Lacticaseibacillus paracasei subsp. paracasei: one gene and its partner. The protein of the gene in region 1 interacts with the protein of each later gene in a pairwise test. Links are inferred from orthologs where the notes say so. Each region holds a gene or a part of one and is shown on either strand. Other genes may lie near its edges. The genes, in order: prmA and rplK.

Region 1 (9,966 bases):
AATTTGTTGATGCACAATTTGCGGATATTGCCACGCAAGACTGAAGGAAGGAGATCGCGTGTATGTTTGAGACAAATCACAGTCGGTTCGCGACTTTTGGCGTCATCTCGAATCTGCCAGGTGAAATCATTGATAGCATTTGGATGATCATCGATCGAAATCTGCAAGGGGTTGTTCCGCTAAATAACTTGTTACGTTTCGATCTGCAGAATAATCAGGGGAAGCTGACCGTTCATTTTAGTGAAAGTGGCGCGGCAACGGAGATGTCAGTTGATCTGCCATTCCCGTATGATCCCAGTTTTCCCGACACAGTCATGGCTTACGACGACGGCGAGAGTCAAACTATCTTGCTGCCTGAAGAAGGACACCAGAAGTAATTAAAAATCACCTGTATGCGGAAGAGGGTGAGCCATCTTACCCTCATAGAACTTGTGATTCATTAAATTCCGAATAATCGTAGGAAGATGCTAGGCCAAAATTTCCTTGCCGTGCCAAACTCCGCAATCTCCGGCCAGCTGGGGCTGGAACGCTGTGACGGCGCTTCGAGCCCAAAGACCGGTCTCGAAGTCGCCTAACAACAAACCGTCGCTGTGTTGTTTGCACGGCTGAGCCCCATCTGGCCTACGATTGCTCCGCCTTGGCACTACGGTCCTTAAAATCATAATAAATTATCTATGAGCAGGCAAAAGCGAACAAATTTCCAAATGGAAAATTGTTCGCTTTTGCTTTGTCGACTTAGAAGTATGTCTCAACCTGTACCTGTTCTATATCCGATAACAGTCACCGAGGAGGAAAAGACAATGAGCGAAAACGAACAACTGTCAGCTACCTATGAGTTACTGCATGCAGACGCAGCATCTCCTGTTATGATTAGTTTGCCGCACAGTGGTACTTGGATCCCGGCTGACATGCGTAAGCATTTATTGCCAACGGCTGTGTTGGCCAATACCGACTGGTTCTTGCCTGCGCTTTATGACTTCCTGCCGCAAACCGGCTTCACGACGCTGATTAATCGTGTTAATCGCTATGTCGCCGATCCCAATCGTGCTGTTACCTTAGATTTAGATCACGATTATCGTTCTGCCACAATTTATCAGCGAAATACGTTCAACCATCCTCTATACGCGCGGCCGCTACCGCCAGAAACACTGCAATCACGGTTGAGAACCTATTATTGGCCGTATCGTCACGCCCTAACAATGATTTTAAAGCAAAAACAGGCAAAATTTGGCCATGCTTACTTAATTGACTTGCATAGTTTTGCCCAATATCCTCATTACCCTGGTATCAAGCCAAAAACAATCGTGTTAGGCAATGACCATGACCGAACAACTAGTAAAATTTTTCGACAAACGCTATCCGCCGCGTTTGTCGCACATGATTTCACAGTTGAAAATAACTTTCCATTTCGTGGCGGCGACATAACGCGCTACTACGGCCATCAACCTAATATCACCGCCATTCAAATTGAGCTACGATACGATCAATACATTGACCAGCGCTCATTTAGAGAAGAAGTGTTGACTCGGCATCAGACTGATTTATTTTGCAAAGCGCAAGATAGATTGCGATTTTTGCGGGACTTTCTGAAACAGTTACGATAAAGATTGCTGGAACACTAAAATTAAGGATTGAAAAAGAGAGATAACGCTGTTACCCTATAATTAATTAATGGGGTAACGGTGTTATCTCTTTTTTTGGGGGTGAGTATTTGGTAGGAATCAGTCATGATACGGACCAACGTATTTTAGAACAAGCGATGAATATGATTCGTGAAAATGGTGAAGATCAGCTATCTTTACGAAAATTGGCACGGGCCATCGGATTGACAACTGGCGCTTTCTACAAGCATTTTGCAACCAAGGACGCTCTATTGCGCGCTGTTACCCAGCTTCTGTCACAGCGAGAGGAGGCAGAGATGGCGCAAGTGCTGGGGCAAATCACCGATCCAGAAGAAAAACTTTTGGTGATGGCTGCCGAAATTTTAGAGCGGTTTGAAGCAGATCCGCATTTGATGCACTTTTTGTTTTTCAATCCAGCAGCTCGCGATGTGTTGAAAGTCGAACCTGGGCAATTCGGATTTTACGATCAAGTGATCCAACTAATAAAAGACGTACTCCGCAAACGCGGGATCACTATTGACCCCCAGATTCTTTTTATCCAGTTGTGGTCATTTATTCAAGGATACGGTTTGTTAATTGATAGTGGCATTACGAGTTATGATCCTAATCTGGTGCGTAAAACATTGAAGGATCTATTGGAGGTTTCAAATGACTAAAATTCTGATTGTTTATTGTCATCCATATGCAAAAAGCTTTAATCATGCAATTTTGGAAGCAGTCGAACATAATTTTGATCACCATCAAGTGTCCTATACGGTTATTGATCTTTATCAAGACCAATTTGTTCCTAGTTATGATGTGGCAGAACTTCGCTTGTTTCATGCTGGTAAAACCCATGATCCGCTCGTTCAGAAATATTTGCGACTCTTACAAAGGGCAGATGGTTTAGTCATCATTTCGCCAGTTTGGTGGAATGATATTCCAGCAATGTTGAAGGGGTTCATTGATAAAGTGATGAAAGAAGGCCCGGGATTAAGTCATATTGTGACTAAAACCGGCGTGAAAGGTTTACTGACTAACTTACAACATGCTTACGTTCTCACGACTTCGACTTCGCCAACATTTTACCTTCGATTATTTTGCGGCAATGCGCTGAATGGTGTTTTTGTGCATCACACACTCAAACAAATCGGGGTGCAACACGCCTACTGGTATAATTTTGGCGGCATAACAAAGTCTACTTTGAAAAAACGGCAGCGATATTTACAACAAGTAGCCGAAAAGAGCTTTCGTTTTTAGCAAATACCGTGTTTAAATCCCGTTGAAATTTTAAATTTACTGAACGCTATCCGTGAAACGCCAACAATTCAACATCCTGTTGACCTAAATAGTGGCAGACATTTTGTTTGCTATGGCATACTTGGCCGCTTTAATTAACGCAAGCAAGGGTAGCCATCAAAATAACTTGACTTGCTGCTTAAAATAACCTAAGTTCCCAATTTACCTTCTTCTGTTCGGATATTCTTTGTTATTATTCCTTTTAAGACGATAGGGGGTTCATCCGAAGCTAAAGTCAGTAGAAGCGGGGGAGAAAGTTACATTTTTCGGGCACCGGTTTTCACACTAGTTAGTTAAGCCGTCAAACAACTTGTTGCATAGCGAAGACGAGCAGGCAAAATGTATCAGTTCGTGGTTAGTGCATCAAGTTTGTTTGGCTAGTGTTCCCTTTGAATTTTGCATGATGTTATCTGTTCAATTCTATGTTAGACATTGGTCAGATAATTCTAGCGATCGGTTTGATGTTCTTAATGTTTGTCGCCGACATTAGCTTGGCGATTACTTGTTCGTGTGTTTGGGTTGAAGATTTTGGTCAAAGAATATAATCCACCGATTTTTGAACAAGTTATTTCCCAGACGAAATGATCAATTTCCACCTTTTTAACCAAGAGGAGAGCAAATATGAAGCTTGAGAATAAGACAATCCGATAAAGAGTGGGAGATTAGATGTCTGTATCTTCTTAATAGAACAATTAGATATAAATAATTTGATCACTGCTTTTGCTGGAAATAAAAACAAACTGCAAACGACGATTAAAGAGAAGCCAAGCGTTGATACTTGCCTAAGTGATGCTGCCAACATGTTTTCTAAATGAACTTAAATAGCTTCTTCGCATAGCCCGCTGGATGATTAGATTTGAATTAAATTCTGTGCAAAGAAAATGGTCGCATAACCATCACTTTGGTGGTGAGCAATAGAGACGTATTTTCGGGAAGAAAAAAGAACCGCCTGATACCACACCTTTTACTGGCGTTATATCAGACGGCTCTTATCGAAATAATAAGGAGAGTACAGGATTTGAACCTGCGCGCCGGTATTAGCCGGTTCGACGGATTTCGAGTCCGTTGCATTACCACTCTGCCAACTCTCCAAAACACAAGAACTAGTATAACAAAACAGACCACCTTTGGGAAGCTATTGTCTTAAAATGTGTGATAATTACGGTTGAATCAGAGGGTTAATCGTTGTTCAGTTGCCAGTTAAGCTGTGAGCTATGAATAAGCCGTGGTGATTTTATCAATTAGGGAGAGATCGCTATGAATGAATCCTTTAGTTTTGCTACCGTCACCCAAGCGGATTTACCGCTTATTCGGCAGATGTATCAGGCCTCTTTCAAACCCATCTCTCTGAAGTACCAGGATGACCAAACTGACCCTTTTTTGAATCATTAGTTTTCCTAGAAGAAAAGTGGTCTCGTCCTACCAATCACTTATATTTTTTTAGCCACGGAAATGTTCGCGTAGGTATGCTTCGAATCATTGTCAGTCAGGATAGGCAGATCGCACGTTTATCTCCCTTGTTAATTTTACCGCAATTTCAGGGTCGAGGTTACGCGCAGCAAATGCTACGTGACATTGAAATCTTTTATCCGAGTATCACGACATGGCATCTGGATACAATTGCTGAAGAGAAAAAGTTGGTTCATCTATACAGAAAAATGGGTTATGTTCAGGACACCACCAAGATAACGGCCATAAAACCCGGGATGACCATCATTTATTTCTATAAAACCATTAGTAAGTGAATATTTTTCTGGATTTGAAGTGTTTGGACAAAAATTTCAGCCCCCGCTTAAAGCGATATTTTTAATAGCCAACCGTTCCCGAAACACTATTATTTTAATTAAGTCGTTTTCATCTTCCGTGCATTGCCACGTTTAACCTTGTATAATACGATTATCGCTAAACAAGGGAAGGTCGACACTTGAAAATTTCCATTAAGAAAGTACCGGCACTGTATGACCTCTTATATGGTGCCTTTGCCTTGGTAATGCTAGTTGCTGCCATCATGGCGACATTGCCAAACGGCTTCTCATTGACGGGTGTTGGATCAACACTGATGCAGTGGGCCAATCATTTGTGGTGGCTGACGTTGCCTGGGATCGTCTTACATTTGCTGTCGTATTTTGCGAGTCAGAATCAACGGCTGCTTTTAATAGGCAATCTGATAGGCTTGTGTGCCTTTATTGCCTTCATTCTGATTCCGAACTACAGTGTCTTTGCAGTCATTGGTTTGGCTGTTGCCATGTTCTTAATTTTGTCAGGCGCCAAACGATCTCGTCGTGTCCATAATAATTCGGAGGTGTCGTGATGGCCTGGTTAAAGCATAAAAAAGAAGAACCGCCTGAGATTGGCATCGGCGATCATGATTTTAGTCAATTCGTGCAGGATGCTCGCCGTGATCCGCAACGGTTTAAGGCCGTACAGTCAGTTTTCAGCCGCCTGAAGCGCAAGCCGCGAAAAGATGATTCGCGGCGACCTAAGCGACATTAAATCTGGTTTGGGGTGGTAATACCTATTACAAAAGTGTTGGTTCAGCCTTGATTTGTTAAAGACTGCCAACACTTTTTTTGGTCAATAAGCCGTCAAGGGATTCGATGAGATGATATAGAAATTGTATTTAAGCAACCATCACATTTTCGCAAGGTATCAATAAGAGAAGTGAACGATGTCCCTCGTGGATAAGTTGTCTTCTTACATACCAGTGACATACGCATTAAATAATATTAGTAATAAAATTAATTATTCAGTTAGTTCCTTTTTGTTTTTAAAAATCTCATGATATGCAATGCTGATGGATAAAGCATTAGCATTGCAGAATGGCTTTAACTCGCATCAAGCTTACATTTCTTACACTTTTGTCACGCGTTAAGAAAGCCGTAAAAGCCGTTGAAAGTGTTGAATCTAGGTCACGATTTTGGCATACTATTTTTATCGAGAAGGAGTGAAACAAATATGAAAAAAGCATTCGGCGTTGTGTTCTTATTGGTCGTCATTGTCTTGGGCTTTTTCGGCTATCAGTATTGGAACAGCACCTATAATGGCGTTGAATCCTATGCAAAGGTGACACAAGGAACCAAGCATGCGTCCAAAAATAATGATGGCTCCCCTTATAAAGTTAATGGTAAACAGTATTACTATTATGATTATGAGTTCACTTGGGTGACAAAGGATGGTCAAAAACGCGAAGTTGGATATGAGTCTGGCGAATCTGCAAATCCAACTGAACTACAGCCTGGCTCTTATGTGAAAGCAACTGTTTCCGAGAAACGGGTTATCAAAGGCCCAGAAGTCGTGAATAAAAATGCGATCCCTGCCTCAGTGCTTTCTAAGCTTGAGAAACGGGAACTGGCAAAAAAGAACGAAGCAGGCTCATTATGAGCTGACTGCTTCGTTCTTTTTATTTTTTACTAAGCTTGCTCCTTGAGTTTGAGCGAACCATCCTCGACAAGCTTTGTCAGAATGCGATAGAGAAGTTCCTCAGAGAAATCGCGAGATTCCGACAGTAGGTAACTGTAGGTATCGGCTACACCAGGATCAGGTACTTTTGCTAACCACGTCTGCAGTCGTGCATTGACCTTGTCGTCGGTATAGAGTTCAGAGACGAGTGCATCTGTCTGTTGGCTGATTAATGCGCGCAATGCCAAGTTTTCTGCCATGTTCAGCTTCCTTTCTAACTTGATACCATTATACCCGGCAAAGATTTTTAGGCAAAGCTGTGCTGCCTCTTTGATTTCGCGCGCAGCTAGGCTAAGATGTTAAGCATGATGATACCATGGTTAGTAACCCAGCCAACAATTCAATCTGCGCAGCAATTGCTAGGTATGCAACTGAGTCTGGCTGGCTGCAGTGGTTTGATTGTTGAGACTGAGGCGTATTTAGGTGTAGAGGATAAAGCCGCGCATGCGTTTGGCGGTCGAAAAACACCGCGTAATCACAGTCTGTATTTACCGGCGGGCAACGTTTATGTTTATCAAATGCGCCAGTACTGCTTATTGAATATTGTGACGCGAACTGCGGAGGTGCCGGAGTGTATCTTGATTCGGGCACTGGAGCCGCAAGCTGGTATGGCGAAAATGCAGCAACGTCGGCACCAAGAAGGCGTTGGGTTGACCAATGGCCCGGGCAAGCTTTGTCAGGCATTGGCAATTGACCGTGCGCTTGACGGCAGTCGATTAAACGCTGGCGGCTTGCAGCTGACGGCGACAACATTTCAGCCGCGTCACATCACGATAGGACCGCGCATTGGCATTCCAAACAAAGAACCTTGGACAAGCGCACCTTTGCGTTTTTCCGTTCAGGGGAATCCGTTTGTATCAGGCACAGCTCGGCGAGATTAGGATTTAAAAACGAGAGGATGGCAATCATGAGCCAAATCAATATGTTAGATGCAATTGGTGACAAAATGGATGCGCTGGATTTCGATGGTGATTTAAGTCTAAACTGGGATAAAGATGCCCATGTGATTGAACTTGAAATCACGATGACAGTACAAAGCGAGTCTGGTATCGAGGTTGAAGATCAATCTGGTGAGACCGTTGACAATGGGCCAGTTGAATATCAAGATGCCATTTTATTTTATGATGAAACCCGGCTGCACGGTGAAGACTATGCAGATGATTATTTAGCTGTTTTCGGGTTTAATGGTAAGAAGGGCATTGATAAAGCCACAGTGGATGCTTTGTTTATCTATCTGCAGGATTTTTTAGACGATAGCGAAAGTGACCTCATGGATTTTGTCGACGGCACGTCTGACGATGATACTTTCGTCTTGAATTTTGACGATGCGGCATTTGAACGGATTCTGGCGGAACAGCCGGAGGAGGATAACCGCGTCTTTTTACCCTATCCCAAGTACTAGTCAGCCTGCCAAAGAAGAAAGAATATTGGCTGCAAGGACCGGTCGGCTGACTTTTCAAGCCGGTATCTGGACAGTAGCAGTTTTTGCATCAAAGAACACGTTTAAAGGAGGCAACCATGAATGATTGGACAGCGTTAACGGTCACAACCACCACTGAAGCCATTGAGGCGGTCAGCAATATTTTAATGGAGGCAGGGGCGGTTGGGATTCAAATCAAAGACGCCGCTGATTTCAAAAAAGAAACCGTGGATGCTCACGGTACCTGGTTTGACCCGAAAACGGTGCCGCATTTGGCCTCCGGAGCACAAGTGATTGGGTATTTTGATCCAGCAACATCACTTGTTGAACAACGCGATCATATTGCAACGCGGGTCCGCGGGCTTGCTCAATTCGGCCTGGATCCTGGTGCTGCAACCGTCACCTTGGCAGATGTCAGGCAGGCGGATTGGGCAAATGTCTGGAAACAGTATTACCATCCCTTACGCGTTTCGCGATTTTTGACCATCGTACCCAAGTGGGAGCATTATACGCCGCAACAAGCAGGCGAATTGCAGTTGACACTTGATCCCGGTATGGCCTTTGGCACCGGCACACACCCGACGACCCAGCTGATGCTTTCGTTATTGGAGTCCGTGATCCGCGGTGGTGAAACCATGATTGATGTCGGCACTGGCTCAGGTATTTTAGCGATTGCGGCTGAACGGCTTGGTGTCGGTGACATTTTGGCGACCGATGTGGACGAAATTGCCGTTAGAAATGCTGAGGCTAATATCAAGCTAAATCCTGTTAGCCACATTACTGTCATCGCGAATGACTTGTTGAAGGGCATTACCTTGTCAGCCGATTTGATTGTTGCCAACATTTTGGCCGAAGTGCTGGTGCCGCTGATTCCGCAAGTGCGACCACGATTAAAAGCTCATGGGCACTTCTTGCTTGCTGGCATTATTGCCAACAAGGCGACGTTAATTATTCGGACTTTAGAAGATAATGGCTTTTCAATTGCTCAGCGGCGCGAAGCCGGTGGTTGGGTCGCATTAGACGCAGTGATTAAAGAAACAGCGTGAGGTGGCACGGTTAGCAATCAAAGCAATGAGCGTTCTTAGCCGAAATGGCCGTGCTTTGACGATTCTGACCAAGGTTCTAATGTGCAGCTTTTTGCGCTAGTGCTTGCGATTCGTTTATGAGGAGGACATCAGATGCAGCGGTATTTTACCGATCAAAAACTTAAAACCGGTGACGTTGTTCAGTTAGATGCGACCATTGCCAAACATGCGATCAAAGTGCTGCGTCAGGATATTGGTGATCGGTTCGAACTCGTTGACCCCATGCACCACGCATATTTGGCAATCATTCAGCAGTCGTCGCCGCTACAGGTCGCGATTGATGAAGACATAACTAAAAAAGTTGAACTGCCACTGGCTGTGGAAGTTGTCTGTGGTGTCAGCAAAGGGGACAAATCAGAATGGATCGTTCAAAAAGCTACTGAGCTGGGTGCCGACAAAATCGGTTTTTTCAATGCCCAGTGGGGAACGGCACGGTGGCCGGCGGAACGGGTTGTTAAAAAAATCGCCCGTTTACAGGAAATTGCTAAAAATGCTGCCGAACAAAGTCATCGAAACCAGGTTCCAGATGTGACGATGTATGCTAAGCTAAATCAGGTAGGGCAGACTGCCGAGGCGAAATTGGTCGCTTATGAGGAAAGTGCCAAACAAGGTGAGCATGGTGCCTTAATCTCGGCGCTATCGCCTCGGCCTGCTTCGTTGTGTGTGGTTTTTGGTCCAGAAGGCGGCCTTGCACCAGAAGAATTATCAGTTTTAACGGGGCAGGGGTTTATTGCTGCAGGATTAGGGCCGCGCATTTTACGTGCAGAAACTGCACCGCTTTACTTGCTTAGTGCCGTGTCGGTTTTAACAGAATTACAAGCAACATCTATATAAGTGTCATTAAAGGAGAACATTTTCATATGAGTCGTATTCTCAATTGGGTCAAAGTGCCCCGCAACAGTGTTATTAGTTGGAGCATTCTGATCACCTTGATTTTACCGTGGCTATTTCCGTTATTTCATATCAGCACAGCGATTCGTGTCGGTGTTTTGTTTATTCTCATCGATATGTTCAGTGCTTGGTGGATTGGTAAGATGATTCATCGGCATCATTTGGCTTGGTGGTGGTTATTCGTTCTGCCAGTTTTATTTGCCGCCATGGT
Region 2 (10,038 bases), 780 kb from region 1 along the record:
AGAAAGTAGTCGCATCTTTCTTTTGGTCAATCGTGTAGGCGATGAGGTCGTGGATCAACTGCTCGTCTAGTGGCTTGTGCCATGGGAAGCGAATGATTTGGCTATGGTCGTAACCGGCTTTGTCGATTTGCGGGAATTGCGCCTGAATGTTAGCAAAAAGTGATTCGACTCGGGTTAAATCATCAGGCGTGGGAATGCGTTGGTACCATTCAGCAAGTGAGCCCATTAGATCTTCTCCTTTAGCGATGCAGGTAACATTTTCAACAAGCCTTGTTGTTCAAACCAGTAGCCGATGCGCAGGAGCTGATCTTCGCGGCCTTTGGCGGCGGTGAATTGGATGCCCAGTGGTAAGCCTTCAGGTGAGATGGCGGTCGGCAAGCTGATTGCGGGCGCACCGGTTAGATTGGCTTGTTGCGTGAATGGCGAATATTCAAGACTGGGTTCAAAAAGATCCCAAATCAGCTCTTGTTGTTCCTGCGGTGCCAGCTCAGCGGCGTGTTGCATTTTAGCAACGATGGCCGGCGATTGTAAAACGGCATCGATGCGGGGCGCTGTTTTGGCTGTTGTTGGACTCAGCAGCAAGTCGTAGCTCTCATGAAAATGGCTGTATGCTTCTGCTGCGCGATCCCAAGCACCAAGTGAGAGACTGTAGTCTGCTGCAGAGGTGTGCAAGCCGGCCTGATAGATCACCCAAGTTATCAACTCCATGTCGGCGGCGGTGGCCTGCTTGCCAGTTTGGGCGGCAAATGCCTGAAACATGGCCGCAGTTTCGCCGCCGTTCATCATGTAGTACGCCTTCATTAAAGCAGTACCGTCAACATCAGGGGCAGCCGCAACGACTTGGTGTCCTGCTGCTCGCAACGCATCCGCCGCGGTTTCGACGGCTTTAACAGCGGTGTCACTGACAGGGGTGCCAACAGGCGATGTTGTGGTGTAAGCAATCTTCAGTGGTCGTGCATCGCCAACAAGATCTAAGCGTAATGGGGGCGCGATGAAGGGAGCAGCTAGCTGGGTTGTGGCAAGCCCACGAAGTAGCGCCGCTGTATCGGCCATGGTTTTCGTCAAGGCGAAGTTGATGGATGCTCCTTGCCAGCCACGCCACTCACCAGGTCCGGTTGGCACGCGGCCACGGGTTGGCTTCAAACCGATCAAGCCGGAAAAAGAAGCGGGAATGCGAATCGAACCGCCACCATCAGAACCGGTTGCCAGCGGACTAATACCTGAAGCCACAACCGCTGCTGCGCCACCGGAAGAGCCACCTGGCGAATAGTCGTGGTTCCACGGGTTGCGGGCGGGACCATAAAGTTCTGCATCTGTGATGTTTTTAAAACCAAATTCCGGTACATTACTTTGACCAACGATGATGAAGCCTAGCCGTTGCAAGGCCTTAACAAAGTTATTGGTGTGTTCGGACTTGGCCTTGGCGAAGAAGCGACTGCCAAAAGTTGCTGGAGCGCCAGCAAAGTCTTGACCCAAGCCTTTAAGGATCAACGGCATGCCGAAAAACGGTTGACCGTGATCTTCCAGTTGATTGGCGTCCTGCTTGGCTGCTTCAAAACGGGTCCAGGTAATGGCATTGAGCGCTGGGTTTAATGCCGTCATTTTCTCACGAGTACTATCAATCAATTCTGCTGGAGACAGCACCCCGGCGCGAATAGCAGCGGCTTGATCAAGTGCAGATTTTTGCATCATGAACCTCCCCTTTAAAAATTTTTAGGCTTTCCTTACTATGGTTATCTTTGACAACTATCTTACATTCACGGTAACCTTTTGTTAAAGTTAATTGCCCGCACGCTTACACGTTTGGGGGATACTTAAGCGCATATGCTAGCACGTTCAACAACCTCATCATACATGATCACGGAAAGAATGGGTGTATCAAGCTCATTTTTCTATTGTCCTCATGGTGACGGTTTCTTGGCCTGCCAGCGTATCTTATAGGAGAATAAGCATGCTAAAGAAGACGATGTCGGGGCATGGCGCCTCGACCCAAGAAAAAACGGCAGCATTGACGCGCTACAGTCAAATGAGCGATCAAGCAGTCTACCAAGCATTGAAAACCAATCCAGATGGTTTGAGCAGTACCGAAGCTGCGGATCGCTTAGAAGCAGTCGGCGCGAATACTGTTGTGACCCAACATCCGCGCCCATGGTATTTGATTTTACTTTCGGCTTTTAATGAACCGTTTGTCTGGGTGTTGGCCTTTTTGGTGGCAGTATCGACTGCGACAGCTGACTATGATGGCGCGATGATGATGAGTCTGATGATTGTGCTGTCGGTGACGATTCATTTTTGGCAAGAATACCGCTCTCAAAAAGCTAGCCATGCCTTGGCTGCCTTGATTGCGAACACAACAGCGGTGACGCGTGATGGTCAGACGCAGGAACGGTCGATGGATGACGTCGTGCCAGGGGATGTCGTCCAGCTTGCCACTGGGGATATGATCCCGGCCGATGCCTATTTAGTGGCCACCCACGATCTATTTATTAACCAGTCTTCGTTCACCGGCGAAGCGATGCCAGTGGAAAAGCGCGCTGAAGTCTACGAACAGGATGCTGATATTAGTGTCTTTGACTATCCTAATTTAGTTTTTATGGGCACAGACGTTATTTCCGGTTCTGGGACTGCGGTTATTTTGAAGACTGGGGATGCGACGTACTTTGGCGATATGGCTAGTCAGATTAGCGGCAAAACGGATCCGACCAGTTTTGAGCGCGGTATGCGAGCCATCAGTCGGTTGTTGATCGGGATGATGCTCGTGCTCGTACCAGTCGTATTTGTCATCAATGGCGTGACGAAGCAGGATTGGTCACAAGCTTTCTACTTCGCAATAGCAGTGGCCGTTGGACTCACGCCGGAAATGTTGCCAATGATTGTCAACAGCAACTTAGCAAAAGGCGCCTTGGCGATGTCGAAGCGGAAAGTAATCGTTAAACGACTACATGCCATTCAAAATTTGGGCGCCATTGATACGCTTTTTACCGATAAAACTGGCACGATCACTGAGGACCGGGTTGTGGTGATGCGGTATGTGGATGCCACCGGCAAAACCGATCCAGCAGTGCTGCGGTTGGCTTATATGAATGCTAATTATCAAACCGGTTGGCACAATCTCATGGATACAGCCGTGGTTGATTATGTGAAAGAACATCACGACGAAATTGTGGACTTGCCAGCGGGATTAGAAAAAATTGATGAAATTCCGTTTGATTTTGAACGCCGGCGACTGACAGTGGTGGTAGCCAATCACGACCACCAATGGATGATCACAAAAGGTGCCTTTGAAGAAATGTTGGCGGTCTGTGATCAGGTTCAGCTTCATGGTGAGATCCTACCGTTGACTGACGAACGCAAACGTCAGCTTGAGCAAACCAATGCCATGATGAGTGGGCAAGGCATGCGCATGATTGTGGTTGCCTATCGCACGGATGTCCATGAACAACGCATTTACACGACTGATGATGAGCAACATATGGTCATGGCAGGCTTTTTGGGCTTTCTCGATCCCGCCAAGCCAGACGCCAAAGAAGCGGTCAGCTTGCTGCATGCTCATGGCGTTCGTGTGAAAGTGCTGACAGGTGACAATGCGATCATCACCCAACACGTAGCCGAAGAAGTCGGGATTCCTGAGCAAGCAGTGATCAGCGGCAATGAAGTGGACGCCATGACCGATAATGATTTGCTCGAAGCTGTTGAAACCACTGATCTTTTCGTGAAACTGAGTCCGATGCAGAAAGCCCGCATCATCAAGACAACTCAAGGGGCTGGGCATACGGTAGGGTATATGGTTGACGGCATCAATGACACCGCCGCTTTGCGTGAAGCCGATGTCGGTATCAGCGTCGATACCGCGGCGGATATTACCAAGGATGTCAGTGGCATTATTTTGCTTGAAAAGAGTCTGCTGGTGTTGGAAGACGGTATTGTTGAGGGTCGTCGCGTTTATGCTAATGCCATGAAGTACATTAAAATGACGATCGCCTCTAACTTTGGGAACGCGTTTTCCGTACTTATTGCCAGCATTTTCTTGCCATTTTTGCCTATGCTGTCCATCCAACTGTTGCTTCAAAACCTGATTTATGACACCTCGCAAATGACCATTCCTTGGGACAATGTCGATGATGACACGCTCGCGAAGCCGACACCATGGCGGGCCGATGGTCTACTGCGCTATGCCCTGACGTTTGGACCACTAAGCTCGATTTTCGATATTACCACCTTCCTGTTCTTATGGTTCGGACTGGGCGTTGGCGCACATGCCGCGAGTTTACCTGCAGAACACATGTTTCAGGCAGGTTGGTTTGTGGTTGGACTCTGCACACAATCATTGGTCATTCATGTCCTGCGTACCCGTAAAGTACCATTCTGGCGCGTCCCAGCTTCAGCTATCGTGATTCTCTCCACTATGATGGCGCTATTAGTCGGCCTCTTCCTGATTCTTTCCCCGCTCCACAAAGCCTTCGACTTCGGCATCCTCCCAGCAGCTTACTGGCCAGGCGCCGTCATCATTGTCTTAGTCTATCTGGGGATGGTCGAATGGGCAAAAGCGGGTTACCTCAAACGTGGACGGCCATGGCTGTGAACGTACGCGAGTTCAAAACTGTGCCTACAGCTCTAGCTTCGCGGTCGCCAGCCCCCGACGCTATGTGACCGCTCGGAATGTCGGAAACAAACCGCACAAAATAGAATCATTAACAAGAATGTGTTTGTTATCGTTGGAATGTGAGTCCTACTGGTTCACGTGCTTTTACGAGTTTAACTTGTGTTTTACCCCGTAAAATGATAATCTATTCAAGTATGTTTTCAGCATACGCGTGGGAGGCCAAAACTTCTGGCCATCATAACCACATCACGGACTTAAGGAGGTATGTCTCGTGGCTAAAAAAGTAGCAAACATTGTCAAACTCCAAATTCCTGCTGGGAAAGCAACCCCAGCTCCTCCGGTTGGCCCTGCTCTTGGGCAAGCCGGTATCAATATTATGGGGTTCACTAAGGATTTCAATGCACGTACGGCTGACCAGGCCGGCATGATTATCCCAGTTGTGATCACTGTGTACGAAGATCGTTCATTCGATTTCGTCACCAAGACCCCACCGGCTGCTGTTCTTTTGAAGAAGGCTGCTGGTGTTGAACACGGTTCCGGCGAACCAAACACCAAAAAGGTTGCTAAGGTAACCAAGGATCAGGTCAAGGAAATCGCCGAAACAAAGATGCAAGACCTTAACGCTGCCGATGTTGAAGCGGCTATGCGCATGGTTGAAGGAACAGCTCGTTCCATGGGCTTCGAAGTCGAAGGCTAAGACGCACTGTTCGGATTCTCAGTGAAAGCTGAGCGAATCAGGTGGAAGGGAGAAAAACTTATCTCCCAGTGACCACATTTGCAAGGAGGAAAACCCAGAATGGCTAAAAAAGGTAAAAAGTATTTAGAGGCTGCTAAGGCCGTTGACCCGACCAAGCAGTACACCCCTGAAGAAGCGGTGGACTTGCTTAAGAAAATCGACTTTGCTAAGTTCGATGAAACCGTTGAAGTTGCTTATCGCTTGAACGTTGATCCAAAGCAGGCTGATCAGCAGATTCGTGGCGCCGTTGTGCTGCCAAACGGAACTGGTAAAACTGCTAAGGTGATCGTTTTTGCACAAGGCGACCAAGCCAAGGCTGCTGAAGACGCAGGCGCTGACATCGTTGGTGCTGAAGACTTAGTTCAGAAGATCCAAGACGGCTGGTTGGACTTTGACGTTGCCGTTGCAACACCGCCAATGATGGCTCAAGTTGGTCGTTTAGGCCGTGTCCTTGGACCAAAAGGCTTAATGCCAAACCCTAAGACTGGCACAGTTACGATGGACACTGCTAAAGCAGTTAAGGACATCAAGGCTGGGCAGGTTGCTTACCGTGTTGACAAGGCTGGTATCATCCATGCCCCAATCGGTAAGAAGAGCTTCGATGCTGACAAGCTGCTTGAGAACTTCAAAGCAATGAATGATATTGTCTTGAAAGCTCGTCCAGCAAGCACGAAGGGGATTTACATCAAGAGCTTGGCGCTGACTGCTACCATGGCACCCGGCATCAAGGTTAACCCTTCAGACTTCTAATCTGAATCTAGCACGACATGAAGATCCGCACTCGCTGCGGGTCTTTTTTTGATCCGATGTATCAAAAGATATAGACCAATTGCTGCGTGGACGTTATTAAAAGCCAGTAAATTAATTTGCTAAAGTTGGCATATGAGGCGTGAATAAGCTATGATTAAGTAAGTATATGAAGGGAGCGCTTTCAATTATGGCTTATCAGACCATTGATCCGAACACGAATACCTTAGAAAAAACATACTCAAATACCACACCGACGCAAATTAGCGAGATGTTGGCAACTGGGCACGCTTTTTACAAGCAGGAGCGGAACGTCAATCCAGCAACGCGTGCAGCAACATTACATGCAGTTGCTGCCTATTTCCGCAATAACGCTGACGAAATGGCAGCGATTATTACGCGAGAAATGGGTAAGCGCACGGAAGAAGCACTTTTTGAAGTGGAACTCTGTGCTGAGATTGCGGACATGTATGCTGATCGGGCGCCGGCTTTGTTGCAGCCGCAACCGATCAATAGTACTGCTGGTGCTGTTGTGATTAACCATCTTGCAAGCGGGATTGTTTTTGGGGTTGAACCATGGAATTTCCCTTATTATCAATTGATGCGCGTGTTTGCACCGAACTTTATGGTTGGTAATGCAGTCATCATCAAACCATCGAGCAATGTGCCAGCTAGTGGGCTTGAATTTGAAAAGGCTGTACTGGGTGGCGGTGCTGATAAGGGCGCCTTCCAAATTGCCTTGATTGGCCATGCGGATAGTGAAACATTCATTAAAGATCCGCGGGTTGCTGGGGTCTGCCTGACTGGTTCAGAGCGAGCAGGTTCGCAAGTGGCAGCACTTGCTGGCAAATATCTGAAGAAGTCGTTGCTGGAACTTGGCGGAATGGATGCCTTCTTGGTACTTGACGGGGCCGATCTTGATACTGTGATTCCTGAAGCTATCAAGACGCGGTTAATGAATTGCGGCCAAGTCTGCACCAGTTCGAAACGGTTCATTGTTTTAGATAAATATTACGATGATTTTGTGGCCGGTTTGAAGAAAGGCTTTGAGAATCTTAAAATTGGCGATCCGAGTGATCCCACAGTTAATGTTGGCCCGATGACCAGCCAAAAGGCGAAGGACAAGTTGCAGAAGCAAGTTGACGAAGCTATTGCTCACGGTGCTAAAGTGGTTTATGGCAATACCCCGGTTGATTTGCCAGGCGCTTTCTTCCAGCCGACTATTTTGACTGACATTGATCAGGACAATCCGGCTTATCGTACCGAATTGTTTGGACCAGTTGCCTGCGTTTACAAGGTTCACAGTGAAGATGAAGCGGTTGAACTGGCCAATGATGTGCCTTATGGCTTGGGGGGCGCAGTCTTTGCGGGTGACACTAATCACGCAGCAGAAGTCGCAGCTCGGATTGAAACCGGCATGGTTGGTGCCAATCAAAGCCAAAACTATAATGCTGAATTGCCATTCGGCGGTGTGAAGAACTCCGGCTATGGACGTGAACTTGGCGATCTCGGGTTATTCACGTTTGTTAATGAACAAACGGTTACTCGCGCATTACGGCGTTAACTTCAGTAAAAAGCCTTGCAGTCTGCGGGAATTCCCGCAAATTACAAGGCTTTTTTGTTGGCTGTTGAGACTATTCAAGCGTGTCGGCAAGTTTCACGCCCATGGTTTCTTGGCCGAGGAAGACAATTGCTAGGACTGCTATGAGGATGGCGGCGGTGAAAATGCTAAAGATGCCGCCAACTGACCAGTGTGATCCCAAAAGATGACCGACTAACAACGGTCCAACCACACCACCGATGCGGCCGATACCGGCGGCCATACCGGAACCACTGCTGCGGACAACAGTTGGGTATTGTTCAGGAGAATACGCGTATAACGCGCCCCAAGCTCCGAGATTGAAGAAGGAGAGCAACATACCGGCAGTCAGTAGCATTGGCAAACCGGTGGCTAGGCCAAAGCCTAATGCGCTGGCGGCTGTGCCTAGCAGAAACAGACTCAGCACCATTTTACGTCCCCATTTTTCAATTAACCAAGCAGCGACGAAATAGCCAGGCAACTGCGCAAGCGTCATGATTAAGACGTAACCAAAACTATTAATCAGACTAAATCCTTTGAGTACCATGACACTTGGCAGCCAAAGAAACATGCCATAGTAAGAGAAGACTACCATGAACCAGACGATCCACAGCATCAAGGTTGCGCGAACATAAGGCGGGCGCCAAAGGGTGCTGAGGGTTTTGAGCAAGCCGGGCCGCGCCACTTTTTTAAAGACATGCGATTCGTTGATGCCTTCACGAAAATAAAACGCATAGAGTCCGGCTAAACCAGTGGCAAAGACGGCAACGCGCCAGCCCCAGATTGGCATAATGAAGTAAGAAATAATGGCTGCTAACAGCCAACCGGCAGCCCAGAAACTTTCCAACAGGACAACACTACGACCACGTTTTTCAACTGGCACACTTTCTGAAACCAAGGTTGATGCCACTGGTAGCTCGCCACCGAGGCCTGCACCGATGATGAATCGCAAACCAAGAAAAATGCCGTAACTTGTGGCGAAGGCAGAAATGCCGCTGCCAATTGAAAAAACTAGCAAAGTAAGAATCAAGATCGCTTTACGGCCAAAACGGTCCGCCATCATCCCGAACAAAATGGCACCAACGGCCATCCCGATTGAACTGACACTGCCAATCCAGCCCATTTGCACCGTACTTAATTGCCATTCGCTATGTAAGGCTGCAATGACGAAACTTAACATGCCAACATCCATGGCATCAAACAGCCATGCAACGCCGATGCCAACGATCAGCCGCGTATGGCCGGACGGTTTTTTTGACATTTTCGCGCCTCCTTTAATGGAGCCTAGGGTGTCTTGACACCCTAGGCTTGTTTACTATTTCACCAAAAACAAACCGTGATGTCAATGAAAATTTCAATATTTTGACAACTGGAACAGACACAGAGATTTTTCCTTGATGAATCGTAGTTTATTGTCACGGAAAAATTTTTTAAATGCGCGTGATTCATGAAAAAGGCGTTGGCGATCCGTGTTAAGATTGGAACATTGTTTAATTAAAAAATAGAAGAGGGTTCCTATGAAGAAAATCACAGAATGGTATTATGGCATTTCACTCAAAGATCGATTTAAACAACGCACCTATGACGCTATCATGGGGCGCAATATGCTGACCGCTGAATTGATGTTGCTGATTGCAACGATAATCGCTATTTTTATTGACGCTAATAGTCTTAAAATGATTAGTGCCGGGACATGGATTTTGTTAATTGTGACGATCATGATTAACCTGATGAATGAAATCACGCTGCGGCATTATCGACTGCATGTGATTGAAGCAGATACGCCGGAGGAATATCGCCGGTATGAATGGCTGGCGGTGGTGCGTGGTGTGCTCTCAGCGGTGTTAATGGGCGTGTTTATTTTTGCTTTTGAGATGGCTTACGAAGCGGCCATGGATATGAATCCATTACCGCAATATTATTTTGCCAATCATTTGTGGATCGGATTCATTTTCCCAATCGTCTACGGTGCCAGTCGTTATGCTTATTCGTTAACCCGACTGCATGGCACATGGCAAGCCAAGAAGGATGCGTGAGGACAGGACGCTTACTGGTCGCAAGGTGACACTGACGATGCTTCAACCTTTCTTGGCATCAGCTGATGCGTTCACACAGCAACATTTTGCTAATCGTCATGCGATTTTACTAAGATATCCGCAAAGCAGTGCTGTGACGTTTGCTGCAGCAGTATGGGAGAATTCATTTCATGCCAATGCGCTGTATTTTGATGTGGTGGGTGATGTTGCGTGGTTGCCGCAATTACTTGAAGATTTGCGGCAATTGGCCGATCATCATGATCGGCTGCAGTACAGCAGTTATGCTGCCCAATCAGCAGTTATCACGCAATTGCAGGCCAAGCATTTCAGGGCCTTT

What was found.
Region 2: the proteins of prmA (region 1) and rplK interact in binary tests that used the Escherichia coli proteins (3 or more experiments, as listed by UniProt). The link is inferred for Lacticaseibacillus paracasei subsp. paracasei from one-to-one orthologs.

The regions. Positions count from the first base shown.
Region 1 is NZ_AP012541.1:1,550,823-1,560,788, reverse strand. What follows is about bases 6,973-9,851. They hold prmA (50S ribosomal protein L11 methyltransferase), read left to right. Parts: upstream 6,973-7,877; coding sequence 7,878-8,825; downstream 8,826-9,851. Other genes in these bases: LBPC_RS07595 (hypothetical protein), read left to right, coding at 9,725-9,851; LBPC_RS07600 (RsmE family RNA methyltransferase), read left to right, coding at 8,958-9,698; LBPC_RS07610 (DUF3013 family protein), read left to right, coding at 7,267-7,761; LBPC_RS07615 (DNA-3-methyladenine glycosylase), read left to right, coding at 6,973-7,240. In the rest of the region: ybaK (Cys-tRNA(Pro) deacylase), read left to right, coding at 1-44; LBPC_RS07670 (DUF960 domain-containing protein), read left to right, coding at 63-377; LBPC_RS07665 (N-formylglutamate amidohydrolase), read left to right, coding at 801-1,604; LBPC_RS07660 (TetR/AcrR family transcriptional regulator), read left to right, coding at 1,712-2,278; LBPC_RS07655 (NAD(P)H-dependent oxidoreductase), read left to right, coding at 2,271-2,861; LBPC_RS07635 (hypothetical protein), read left to right, coding at 4,825-5,211; LBPC_RS07630 (hypothetical protein), read left to right, coding at 5,211-5,393; LBPC_RS07625 (YxeA family protein), read left to right, coding at 5,856-6,281; LBPC_RS07620 (hypothetical protein), read right to left, coding at 6,311-6,559; more of LBPC_RS07615, read left to right, coding at 6,665-6,972; more of LBPC_RS07595, read left to right, coding at 9,852-9,966. UniProt on the Escherichia coli protein: Methylates ribosomal protein L11.
Region 2 is NZ_AP012541.1:2,326,684-2,336,721, reverse strand. Bases 3,637-6,587 are described here. They hold rplK (50S ribosomal protein L11), read left to right. Parts: upstream 3,637-4,874; coding sequence 4,875-5,300; downstream 5,301-6,587. Other genes in these bases: LBPC_RS11405 (NAD-dependent succinate-semialdehyde dehydrogenase), read left to right, coding at 6,277-6,587; rplA (50S ribosomal protein L1), read left to right, coding at 5,400-6,089; mgtA (magnesium-translocating P-type ATPase), read left to right, coding at 3,637-4,582. In the rest of the region: LBPC_RS11430 (hypothetical protein), read right to left, coding at 1-226; LBPC_RS11425 (amidase), read right to left, coding at 226-1,689; more of mgtA, read left to right, coding at 1,952-3,636; more of LBPC_RS11405, read left to right, coding at 6,588-7,650; LBPC_RS11400 (MFS transporter), read right to left, coding at 7,721-8,926; LBPC_RS11395 (DUF3278 domain-containing protein), read left to right, coding at 9,183-9,701; LBPC_RS11390 (hypothetical protein), read left to right, coding at 9,694-10,038. UniProt on the Escherichia coli protein: Forms part of the ribosomal stalk which helps the ribosome interact with GTP-bound translation factors.